DNA from 2 places in the Stenotrophomonas sp. 169 genome. Region 1 is predicted to be linked to the other one. Evidence: predicted binding sites of a transcription regulator. Region 1 holds the regulator's gene; the other holds the start of a gene.
The links. The regulator FliA, encoded in region 1, starts transcription of late flagellar genes. The targets are predictions, from matches to a motif close to TAAAGTTTNNCNNNCNNNGGCCGATAA.
Positions count from the first base shown of each region.

Region 2: a site for FliA is predicted at 1,471-1,497, ahead of ICJ04_RS16020 (methyl-accepting chemotaxis protein). Genes of this name have one in related genera too.

Region 1 covers NZ_CP061204.1:2,321,688-2,328,001, reverse strand. The annotation lists gene ICJ04_RS10020 (flagellar motor protein) at 1-547, opposite strand, end outside; gene ICJ04_RS10015 (chemotaxis protein CheA) at 620-2,458, opposite strand; gene ICJ04_RS10010 (protein phosphatase CheZ) at 2,461-3,093, opposite strand; gene cheY (chemotaxis response regulator CheY) at 3,093-3,485, opposite strand; gene ICJ04_RS10000 (RNA polymerase sigma factor FliA) at 3,507-4,250, opposite strand; gene ICJ04_RS09995 (MinD/ParA family protein) at 4,247-5,134, opposite strand; gene flhF (flagellar biosynthesis protein FlhF) at 5,121-6,314, opposite strand, start outside.
Region 2 covers NZ_CP061204.1:3,646,482-3,652,795, reverse strand. The annotation lists gene ICJ04_RS16025 (carbohydrate porin) at 98-1,321, shown strand; gene ICJ04_RS16020 (methyl-accepting chemotaxis protein) at 1,527-4,052, shown strand; gene ICJ04_RS16015 (SDR family oxidoreductase) at 4,236-4,997, opposite strand; gene ICJ04_RS16010 (LysR family transcriptional regulator) at 5,098-6,015, shown strand; gene ICJ04_RS16005 (PepSY domain-containing protein) at 6,116-6,314, opposite strand, start outside.

The DNA.
Region 1 (6,314 bases):
CGATGCCGTGTCCCAGCTTGCTGGGGTCGGCAAGGTTCTTCATCACGGCGATCAAGCCCAGCACTGCGCCGATGATGCCCAGCGTCGGGGCATAGATGCCCATGGCTTCGAATACCTTCGACGCGGCCAGGTCTTTGTGTTCCTGGCTGCTCAGTTCGATCTCCAGCATGTGCCGGATGGTTTCCGGCTCCACGCCATCCACCAGCAACTGCAGCCCCTTGCGCAGGAACGGATCGCTCTGCGCGTCGACCTGCGCCTCCAGACCCAGCAAGCCTTGGCGGCGCGCGATGTTGCTCCATTCCACGATCTGCGTGATCAGCTGGCGGCGGTCGCTCTGCGGCGGGCGGATGACCCAACGCACGATCTTGAAGGCGTGCTTGAACACTGCCGGCGCGGTATGCAGCAGGATCGAGGCAAGGGTGCCGACGATGACGATGACGAACGCGGCAGGCGACCACAACGACGCCAGGCCGGCGCCCTTGAGGATGCTGCCCCCCACCAGAGATGCCAAGGCGAGGAAGAGTCCGATGAGGCTGAGTCTGTCCATGGATCGGTTATCGGCCTGTAGCGGGGTGACTTGAGGTGGTGGCCAGGGAGTGGCCGACCGGCGTCACAGTTTTCATCCGTCGTGCGGGCTGCGAAGGCCGTCCACATCCAGGATCAGGGCCATGCGTCCATCGCCGATCAGGGTCGCCCCGGCATAACCACGCAGCCCGCGCAGGGCCTTGGGCAGCGGTTTGATGACGACCTCTTCGCGGCCCCGCACCTGGTCCACGACCAGGCCGAAGCGGGTCTCGCCCGCCTGCAGCACGACGATGGTCAGCAGGTGCGACGGTGCCGGTTCCACGTCCAGCCAGTGGCGCAGGTCCACCAGGGCCAGGGTGTGCGACAGGCGATCAAGCACGGCGCGTCCATCGAACCAGCCGAGGGACGTGGCCGGTGCATGCAGCACCTCCAGCACGCGTGCCAGCGGCAGGGCGTACACATCCTCGCCGGCCTGTACCAGCAGGGTCGGCAGAATGGCCAGGGTGAGCGGCACGCGGATCATGAAGCGGCTGCCGCGGCCCAGTTCGGACTGGATCTGGATCTGTCCGCTGAGTTCGCGGATGCGCGACTGCACCACGTCCATGCCCACGCCGCGGCCGGAGATGTCGGTGACCTCGGCCTTGGTCGAGAAGCCCGGCAGGAACACCAGGTGCAGGCATTCTTCGCTGCTCAGGCGGGCAGCGGCCTCCGGATCGATCAGGCCCTTCTCGCGCGCCTTGGCACGCAGTTTCTCCGGGTCGATGCCCGCGCCGTCGTCCTGCACTTCGATGCTGACGTAGTCGCCTTCCTGCTGCGCGGACAAGCGCACGTGGCCGCTGCGGGGCTTGCCCTGTGCCTCACGCAGGTCGGGCATCTCCACGCCGTGGTCGATGGCATTGCGCACCAGATGCACGAGCGGATCGGCCAGTGCCTCGACCAGGTTGCGGTCCAGTTCGGTTTCGGCGCCGAACAGTTCCAGTTCCACTTCTTTGTTCAGCGAGCGCGCGACATCGCGCGCCACTTTCGGGAAACGCGAGAAGACCTTGCCCACCGGCTGCATGCGGGTGCGCATGACCGCCGACTGCAGACGCGCGGTCGCGATGTCCAGCGTGGACACGGCGCGATCAAGCTCTTCGTCGCGCAAACGCACGCGCAGGGTCTTCAGGCGGTTGCGCGACAGCACCAGTTCGCCGATCAGGTTGACGATGGCATCCAGGCGCTTGGTGTCCACGCGCACGGTGTGTTCGGCCTCGGCCAGCGGCTTGGCGGGCTTGGGCGTGGGGGCGGCGACAGGGCGCTTCGGCGGCGGGGCCGCCTGTGCAACGGGCGCCTGCTGCGCGAGTGTACTGCCCGGCACAGCGCCGCCATGCAGCTGGTCCAGCAAGGCCTCGAACTCGTCCTCGCTGATCATGCCATCGTCGGCCTTGGGCGCGACCGCCGTGGGCGCGGCGCCGCCATGCAACTGGTCGAGCAGGGCCTCGAACTCATCGTCGCTGATCATTTCCGAACCGGCGTCATTGCCGGCCAGCGGGGCCGACGCGGCAGGCGAGGGGGCCACGCCGACATCGAACTGGGCGATCAGGTCCGGCGGGGCATGGCCCGGTTCTTCGCCGGCCGACACCGCATCCAGCATCGCCTGCAGATAGTCCAGCGATTGTTGGCCTGCATCGAAGTGATGCGGCTGCAGCGTGGCCTGTCCGGAGCGCGCCAGGCCGAGGGTTTCCTCGGCGGCATGGCACAGCTCCACCATGGCGTGGATGCCGAGGAAGCCGGCACCGCCTTTCAGCGTGTGGTATCCCCGGAACACCGCATTGAGCTGGGGGCTGTCCTGCGGGTCCTGCTCCAGGGTGACCAGCTGCTCGCCGAGACGATCCAGGATTTCCTGCGCCTCGATGATGAAGTCCGCAGCGATGTCGTCGGCGATTCCACTCATGCTCAGAGCCCCAGGTCGGACAGCAGGTCGTCGGCGTCCAGCTGGGACACCGCGTGGCGATCCACGCCGGCCACGGCCGGTCCGGCCAGCGCCGGCTCAGTGCGGCCCTGCTGGCGCGATGCCTGCAGTTCCGGCGGCAGGCCCAGGGCACCGAAGCCTTCATGTACGCGACGCACGATGCCCACCACCCGGCGGATGATCTGGCCGGTCAGGTCCTGGTAACTCTGGGTCAGCGCGATCTCGGTCAGGTTGTGGCGGATACGCTCGAGTGCCTGCTGCTGCTCCAGTGCAGGCAGCGCCTCCTCGCCCAGGCGGGCGGTCAGGGCACGGCATTCCTCGGTCAGATCCAAGGTGCGGTGGGTGGCCTGCTCGGTCATCGTGACCACGTGGTCCAGGCGCGCACACGCATCGTCGAGCTCTTCGGCATCGGCGTCGTGGCCCACGGTGGGCAGTTCTCCCAGCGCCTGGCCCAGCTCGCGGGCCAACCGTGACAGGCCGGCCATCATCGGCTGGGTGCGTGCCGCCGCCAGCGCATCGATCTGCACACGCCAGCCGGCTTCATCGCCGGTTTCCAGTGCGGCCAATGCTTCCTGCAGGCGCTGCACCAGCCACGCCTTGTCCATGGCGACGTCCATCAAGCGCTCGCCGCCAGGCGTTCGAAGATCTTGCCCAGTTTTTCCTGCAGCGTCTGTGCGGTGAAGGGCTTGATGATGTAGCCGTTCACGCCGGCCTGTGCCGCCTCGATGATCTGCTCGCGCTTGGCTTCGGCGGTCACCATCAGCACCGGCAGGGTCTTCAGCTTGGCGTCGGCACGGATGGCCTTCAGCAGCTCGATGCCGGTCATGACCGGCATGTTCCAGTCGGTCACCACGAAGTCGAAGGACTGGCTCTGCAGCAACGCCAGCGCGGCATGCCCATCCTCGGCCTCGGCGGTGTTGCTGAAGCCCAGGTCGCCCAGCAGGTTCTTGACGATGCGACGCATGGTCGAGAAATCGTCGACGATCAGGATGCGCATGTTCTTGTTCAAAGCTTCATTCCTCTTGGGTACTTATGCTTCCAGGCCCGCGTCAACGGCCTCGAAGGCTTTCAGTCGGCCACGCAGGCGCAATACCGCCTGGCCATGGATCTGGCAGACCCGCGACTCGCTCACACCGAGCACTGCGCCGATCTCTTTAAGGTTCAATTCCTGTTCGTAGTACAGCGACAGCACCAGCTGTTCGCGCTCGGGCAGGTGGCCGATGGCCTTGCCCAGCTCGCTGCCGAACTGGCTGCGCTCCAGCACCTGCTGCGGGGTGGGTCCGCCTTGGGCGACGGTATCCAGCTCGCCCTGGTCTTCGATGCGCGATTCCAGGCTCAGCACCTGGCCGCGCGAGGCATCTTCCATCAGCCGGAGGTATTCCGGCAGCGGGATGTCCATCGCCGCGGCCACTTCGGTGGCCGATGCGGCGCGACCTGTGGTCTGCTCCAGGCGACGGATGGTCGAGGCGGCATCGCGGGCGCGGCGGTGCACCGAGCGCGGCACCCAGTCGCCGCGACGGATCTCATCGATCATCGAACCGCGGATGCGGATCGAAGCATAGGTTTCAAACGAGGCCCCCTGGTCGGCGTCGTAGCTGCGCGACGCTTCCATCAGGCCCATCATGCCGGCCTGGATCAGGTCATCGATTTCGACGCTGGCGGGCAGTCGCGCGGCCAGGTGGTGGGCGATGCGCCGCACCAGGTCCGAATGCTGCGCGATGCACTCGGTTGCGGCCGTGCGCTGCACCTCGCGGTATTGAGCGGCGCCTTTCATGCCACCACCCCCCGCTGCTTGAGGATGCGTTCGAGGAAGAACTCCACGCCACCGCGCGGCTCCGTCGGTGCCTGCCAGCGCGCGGTGCGGCGGGCGATCTCGTTGATCGCCAGCGCCGACGGGCTGGACGGATAGGCTTTCACCACCGGCTGCTGGCGCTGCACGGACATGCGCAGCCAGTCATCCTGCGGCACGCAGCCGAGGTAGTTCAACGAGACATCGGCGAGGAATTTCTCGCAGACCCGGCTGAGTTTTTCATACAGCACGCGCCCTTCGTTGGGGTCGCGCACCATGTTGGCCACCACCTGGATGCGATCCACGCCGCGTTCGCGCGACAACACCTTGATCAGCGCGTAGGCATCGGTGATCGAGGCCGGCTCATCGCAGACCACCACCACGGTGTCCTGCGCGGCCTGGCAGAAGGTCAGCACGCCGTCGGTGATGCCGGCGGCCGTGTCGACCACCATCACGTCCAGGTCGCGCTCCAGCTCGGAGAACACGTTGACCAGGCCGACGTGCTCGGCCGGTGCCAGCTCGGCCATGTGCCGCCGACCGGATGCAGCCGGAACCACCAGCACGCCGTTGGGGCCCTCGATGATGACTTCTTCCAGCGTGCAGCGCCCGGCAATCAGGTCGGCCAGGGTGAACTCCGGCTTCAGGCCGAGGATCACGTCGATGTTGGCCAGGCCGAGGTCGGCATCCAGCAGCAGCGTGCGTTTGCCCATGCCAGCGAGCGCCACGGCCATGTTGGCCGAAACGTTCGTCTTGCCCACGCCGCCCTTGCCGCCGGTGACGGCGATGGTGCGGACCGGGCCCAGCGGCTGGCTGCGGGTGGCCGACAACGGGAAGGTCGTGGTCAGCTTGGCGTATTCACGCGACTGCATGGTTCAACTCCGGGTTGCAGGGCATATCGGCCGCGCGGCGCAAATCTTCAAGGCGAAGTACAAGATTGGCCGCACTGGCCCGGTGCAGGTCTTCAGGAACGTCCTGGCCATCGGTCACCCAGGTGATCGGCAGGCGGTGGTCGACGGCGACCGACAGGGCCGTACCGAAGCGACCGGTCTCGTCCAGCTTGCTCAGCACGACGCCCTGCAGGTTGGCGGCGCTGAAGCGGCGCACCACTTCGTCCATGTCGCCGAAGCTGGTGTTGGCCGGCAGCACCAGCAGGGTGCTGACCTTCGGCGCGGCACGCAGCCACTGCAGCTGCGAGGCCAGGGTGCGGTCGCGCGGGCCGACGCCTGCGGTGTCGATCAGCACCAGCTTGTAGTCCTTCAGGCGTTCCAGCAACTGATCCAGGTCGGTGCCGCTGCTGGCCTCGTGCACGGCGATGCCGAGCTGGCGGCCGAAGCCGTACAGCTGCTCGCGGGCGCCGATACGGGTGGTGTCAGTGGTGACCAGGGCGACATCGCGCGGGGCGTGGCTTTCGGCAAAGCGCGAGGCAAGCTTGGCGATGGTGGTGGTCTTGCCGGCTCCGGTGGGGCCGACCAGCGCGATCACACCGCCTGCTTCCAGCGGGTCGACCGGCGAGATCGGCAGCTTGCGCGAGAGCAGGCCCAGCATCAGGCCGCGACCGCGGTGGGCTTCGGTCTCCAGCGGGATCTGCAGCACCACGTCGCGGGCGATGCCGGCATCGAAGCCATATTCGTCCATCAGGTCCAGCGCGGCGGCGCGCACGGGATTGCCGCGCAGGCGCTCATCGGTGAAGCGGTGCATTTCGCGTTCGATCACCTGGCGCATGCCGGCGACTTCGTTGCGCAGGTGGCGCATCTCTTCGTCGTCGCGGGCGATGACGGTGAGGGTCGGCGGGGCGACGATGGGTCGCGCCGGTTGTACGGCCTCGGCGACCTGCAGGGCCGGCAGGGTGTCCGCCGAGCGTGGCTCGGCGCTACCGGAGGTCGGCGCCGGCAAGGTGTCCAGGGCGGCAGGCGGCTGCGGGGCCGCGGAGATGTCCAGGGCGGCAGGCGGCTGCGGGGCCGCGGAGATGTCCAGGGCGGCAGGCGGCTGCGGCGTCGAGAGTGTGTCCGCGGCGGCGGGGGTCTGCGGCGCCGGGAGGGTGTCCGCCGA
Region 2 (6,314 bases), 1.3 Mb from region 1:
GCGCGCGCGGGCATGCCACGTTGAGGCTCCTCGCAGCAAGGAAATTTCAATGAAGAAGCCTCTGATCCCTCACGGCGCCCTGAGGTGCCTCATTCTGATGTCCGCCACCGGAAGCTGTGGGGTAGCCGTGGCGGCACAGGGCATCACGGGGGATTGGAACGGGGCACGCGAGCGGCTCGCCAGCGACGGAATCGAGCTGGACATGGGCTATACCGTCGAAGCCGCACGCAACCTGTCTGGCGGTTTACGCCACACCTCGGCGCACGCCGGCCAGTTATCGGCCAGCGGACAGTTCGACCTGCAGCGTCTGTGGGGCTGGGAGGGCACGCGCGCTGCTGCATCGCTATCGCTGCGCGACGGACACAACCTGACAGAACGGGCGGGGCTGGGCAGCCTGCTGCAGAACCAGGAAATCTATGGGCGCGGCAACATCGCACGGCTGCGCAGCCTGTGGCTGGCGAAGCAGTCTGCCGACGGCCAGTTCGACCTGAAGCTCGGCAGGGTATCGGTCGGTGATGACTTCAACGCGCTGGACTGCATCGCCATGAATCTCGCGCTCTGCGGCAGTCAGCCCGCCGTGTTCGGCGGCGACTACTGGTTCAACTCACCTATCAGTCAATGGGGCGGCGTGTTCACCTGGCGGCCCGTGCAGGAGGTGTACGTGCGTGCAGGGGCGTATCAGGTCAATCCGCGTTACGCCGACACCCAAGGCGGCGGACTGCGGTTTGCACCCTCTGGAACGGTGGGCACGCTGACGCCGCTGGAGCTGGGCTGGGAGCCCACCTTCGACGGCCGTAGTGGTCATTACGCAGTGGGTGGCTGGTACAGCAGTGCACGGCGCGCCGATGCGGTGCAGCGGCTTCCTGCCGAGGGAATGTCGCAGCAGCAGGAACTGCGCACGGGGGCCTACGGCGGCTGGGCCAGCGCGCAGCAGCAGTTGACGCGCGGCAGTGGCGCCAACGAACGGTCCGGGCTGCGTGGCCAGGTGGCGTTCGCACAAGGCGACCGGCGTACCGGCGATATCGATCAGATGTTCAACGTGCAGTTGATCCAGACCGGACTGATGCACACGCGGCCTGACGATCGGATCGGCATTGGCCTGGCAACCACCCGGGTCAATCCACGTGCTGCGCGTTCTGGCCAGCAAGGTGTTGGCACGGCGTCCGCGCGTCGCGAGCATATGGCCGAAGTGTTCTACGGCTGGAAGCCGCTGGTCGGCGTTGATCTGCAGCCCGGTATCCAGTTTGTCCGCCACCCCGGCGGATTCACCTCGCGCAAGGGTGCGGTGGTGGTTGGCATGAAGGCGGATGTGCGTTTCTGATGTTCCCGCGCGCTGTCATCGGCGCGTCTTGCACCGTTGCTACAACGTCCCCCGGTACCGCTGCGGCATGCGTGGCGGTTCCCTCTATGCCCACGGGGCAGGGGCGCAGGCCGTTGCGCTCACTGGGCAGGGTTCGGCGCTACCGGGGCTAAAGTACGCAAGCTGACGGCCGATACCGATGCGTCATTCTGCCTCGGAGTCTGTCATGTTGGCTGTCCCGCCCCTCCTGCGAACGTTGCGTGCGCGCCTGCGCGGTATCCCAGCCATCGCCCACGGGTATGTTCACCGTTCGGCCCGCCTCAGTGTAGCTGCCAAGATCAAAGGCAGCCTGCTGGTCTGCGGCATCGGCCTGGTCACCGTTGCCGCGATGTATGCCTGGACGACTCATGTCAGTGATCGGGCCGCGCGCACGTTCGCTGTCCATCAGCAGGGCACCGGTCTTGCCTCCACGCTGGCGGCGGAGGTCGCCGAAGCCCGCAGACTGCAGACGCAGTATGCCCTGACGTTCGACGCGGCTGATCGCACCTTGCTGCAACAGGCCCAGCAGCGCCTGCAGGCCACGCTGGAGCAGCTACGTGCGCTGCCGATGGACGGTGCACGGAAGACAGCGCTCGACGAGGTGGCCAGCCATGCCGCCGCATTCTCCGAAGGGATTGCCGGTTTGAACGCCCGCGTGGATGAGATGGGACGCGGTGATGAGGCGCTGGCGGTGCAGCTTGATACCGCCGCCGACGCCTTGCAGTCTGCCGTGGATGCAACCGATTGCCCCTTACTGGCGATGCACGTGCAGAAGATGCGCCGGCAGGAGAGTCTGTTGCTGTTGAACGGTGACTCCAGCCATGCCGACAAGGCCAGCGAAGAAAAACTGCCGTTCGATCTCGCGCTGGGGGGCCTGTCTGCCGATACGCAACAGCAGCTTCGCGCGCTGATGGATGCGTATCAGGGCGCTTTGCTGTCCTACACCGCGGCGCGTGTCGGACTGGATGTCGAGGCACAGCTGCTGGTGGACACTGCGTCGAGCATCGCGCCGGCATTGCAGGCATTCCAGACGGTGCAGGCCAGCAACCTGGAGCAGGCGCGCGAACGACAGCAGGCGCAGGCGTCGCGGCTGGGTGTGATGTTCGCCGCAAGCCTGTTGACGGTTGCGCTGGTGTTGATCGGCACACTCTTGATGGTGCTGCGCGCGGTGCGTCGACCGATCCAGGACACACTGCGATTTGCGCAGGACATTGCCGAAGACCGGCTGGATACCGAGCTGCGTGTGCACAATCCACACGATGAGATCGGGCAGCTTGCCCAGCGACTTGGTCATATGCAGCAGCAACTGCGCGCACGCATCGAGCGGGACCGCGCCGTCGCCCAGGAGAATGCACGCGCACGCCAAGCGCTGGACAGCGCGTCCACGGGATTGATGGTGATAGACCCACAGGGCATCGTGACGCATGCCAACCCGGCGCTGCTGCTGACCTTGTCACGTGCCGCAGATGAGGTGATCGGCGCGTCGGCCCGCGACGTGCACACCGCATTGTCCAGCGTGGGTGGGAGTGGAAGGCGGGACTTTGACATCCAGCACGCCGGCACGACCTGGCACGTAGTGACGACACCCATCTTCGACGATGGACACGCGCTGGGCGAGGTGGTGGAGTGGCGCAGTCGCGCGCTGGAGGTGCTGCTGGAGACCGAGGTGGCGGCGCTGGTCGACGCAGCGGCGCTCGGTGAACTGGCCGGGCGGATTCCGCTGGAGGGCAAGGCGGGCTTCGTGCACCGTCTGTCCGCCAGCATCAACCATCTGTTGGCAACCTTCGAACACAATCTGGGCGACCTGCAGACGCTGCTGGCGGCGCTGGCCCGCGGTGACCTGCGCGTGCGCATGGACGGTGAGGTCGAAGGGGTGTTTGCCCGCATGCGCGACGATGCCAATGCGACGGTGCAGCAACTTGCAGGGATCGTGGCGCGCATCCAGCAGGCCGCGGGCTCCATCGGCGAGGCGGCTGGTGAGATAAGCGCAGGCAATGCCGACCTGTCGACCCGGACGGAGTTGCAGGCTGCCAATCTGGAAGAGACCGCTGCATCGATGCACGAGCTGACCGATACCGTATCGCGCAATGCCGATGCGGCCAGCCAGGCCAGCGTACTGGTGCAGGCCAGTGCGGAGGTCGCCGCACGCGGAGGCGACGCGGTGGGTCGCGTGCAGCGTTCGATGAGTGATATTTCGGCGGCGTCGCGTCGCATCGGCGAGATCACTTCGCTGATCGATGGCATCGCGTTCCAGACCAATATCCTGGCCTTGAACGCAGCCGTGGAAGCTGCGCGCGCAGGGGAGCAGGGGCGCAGCTTCGCGGTGGTCGCCAGCGAAGTACGCAGCCTGGCCCAACGGAGCGCGGATGCGGCGAAGCAGATCAAGGGGTTGATCGAAGATTCGGTGGCGCAGGTCGGGCAGGGTACGCAGGCGGTTGGCCAGGCGGGCGCGACGATGACCGAGCTGCAGGCCAGCGTGCAGCAGGTGGCGGCGATCATGCTGCAGATCCGCGATGCGTCGCTGGAACAACGCAATGGCATCAGCCAGGTCAACCAGACCATCGTGCAGATGGACGCCAGCACGCAGCAGAACGCGGCGATGGTGGAAGAAGCCACGGCCTCGGCCCGTGCGTTGGAAGACCAGGCGGATCTGCTGGCCGAAGCAGTGGCCGTGTTCCAGCTGCGCGCCGCGCCACGCGCCGTGGCAGCGTGACCTGGGCCGCTGCCCTTGTTAGTGACGGCCGCTGGCCGTCAGGTTCTTCCCGCTGCGCTCGCCGAGCGTGGCTCGGCGCTACCGGGGTGCTGCGATTCGCCGTGGCCGCGTGATCTGGGCCGATGCGCTCGCCGAGCGTGGCTCGGCGCTACCGGGATGCTGCGATAACGTCGTGTCGACGCGTCAGATGAACATGCCGCCCGATGCTTCCACGCGCTGGGCGTTGATCCAGTGCGTGCCCGGTGACATCAGGGCGACCACGGCCGGGCCGATGTCGTCCGGTTTGCCTGCGCGGCCCAGCGCGGTGGACGAGGCCACCATCGCGTTGGTGCCTGCATCGTCGCGCACCCGGCCGCCACCGAAGTCGGTCTCGATCGCGCCCGGCGCCAGGGTGTTCGCACTGATCCCGCGTGCGCCCAGCTCTTTGGCCAGGTAGCGGGTGAACACTTCGATGCCGCCCTTCATCATCGCGTAGGCGGAGCTGCCCGGCAGCGAGAAGCGGGCCAGTCCGCTGGACACGTTGAGGATGCGGCTGCCATCGGCCAGCAGCGGCAACAGCGTCTGGGTCAGGAAGTAGGGCCCTTTCAAGTGCACGTTGACCAGATGATCGAACGACGCTGGGGTGGTATCGGCGATCAGCGCGTAGTGGCCTTCGCCGGCGTTGTTGACCAGGCCGTCAAGGCGCTCCACGCCCCAGGCTTGCAACTGCAGCTCCAGGCGTTCGCTGAATGTCGCGAACGCGCTGCTGTCGGCCACGTCCAGCGCCAGCGCGGCAGCCCGACGGCCCAGCGCCTCAATCTGTGCCACCACATCATCGGCCGCAGCGGACTGGCTGCGGTAGGTCAGTACGATGTCGGCCCCGTCGGCGGCCAGGGCGAGTGCGGCATTGCGACCCAGGCCACGGCTGCCGCCGGTGATCAATACGGTACGGATAGCGGTAGTCATGGCGAACTCCATCAGCGGGTAGGGGGCCAGCGTATTGGGCTTGCAGGCGCGAATAAATCGCGTGATGCTGATATGACTGTTCAATCTGGAACAACAATCAATGGACAGCCTGGCGCAGCTTCGCGCGTTTCTGCATGTGGCCGAGCGCGGATCGTTCACCCGCGCGGCTGAAGGACTGGGCCTGCCCAAGGCCAGCGTATCGGTCGCCGTGCAGCAGCTGGAAACCGCGATGGGCACGCAGTTGCTGCACCGGACCACCCGCCGCGTGCAGTTGACCGCCGATGGCGAGCAGCTGTTCCAGCGCGCACGCGATCTGCTGGACGATGTGGAGGACCTGCAGGGGATGTTCCGCCGCGACACCGCCACCCTGCGTGGCCGCCTGCGCGTGGACATGTCCAGCGGGCTTGCGCGGCACCTCGTCGTGCCGACGTTGCCGGATTTCCTGCAGCAGCATCCTGGGCTGGAAATCGAGCTCAGTGGCACCGATCGCCGCGTCGACCTGGTGCGGGAGGGATTCGACTGCGTGCTTCGGGTCGGCCCGCTCGATGACAACACGCTGGTGGCGCGGACGCTGGGTTGCATGGAGGTGGTGAATTGCGCCAGCCCGAGCTATCTGGCCCGTTACGGCACGCCGCATACGCTTGAAGCGCTGCACGATCATCGGCTGGTGCACTACGTGAGCACGCTGGGCCAGCGTCCGTCCGGCTTTGAATACTTCGATGGCCAGCAGTACCGCATCCTGCCGATGGCCGGCGCGGTGACGGTGAACAGCGGCGATGGATACAGCGCCGCGGCAGCAGCGGGACTGGGCATCATCCAGGTACCGCGCCTGGGCGTGCGGCAGGCGCTGCATGACGGGGTGCTGGTGGAGATCCTGCCGCAGTTTCCGGCCGAGCCGATGCCGGTCACGTTGCTGTATGCACAGCGCAGGCACCTGCCCGCGCGCGTGAGAGTATTCATGGACTGGGTAGCGGCGCTGCTGCAGCCGCATCTGCGGCCGGTCTGCGGGGAACGGTAGCCGACTGGTAGAGCCGACTTCAGTCGGCTGACGTGGTGCGCGAAATGCCAGCCGAATGAAGTCGGCTCTACCGGGTCAGCTCTACCCCTTCCGCTACAGCTCAGTACACGTCGCGGCGGTAGCGGCCTTCTGCCAGCAGGGCGTCCAAGGCGTCTTCGCCCAGCGTCTCGCGCAGTACGTCATCCACGCCCTGCGCCATGCCCTGCAGCGAGCCGCAGACATACAGGCAGGCGCCATCGGCGATCCAGTGGCGAAGCTCTGCGCTGGCCGCACGCAGCAGGTCCTGCACATACAGGCGC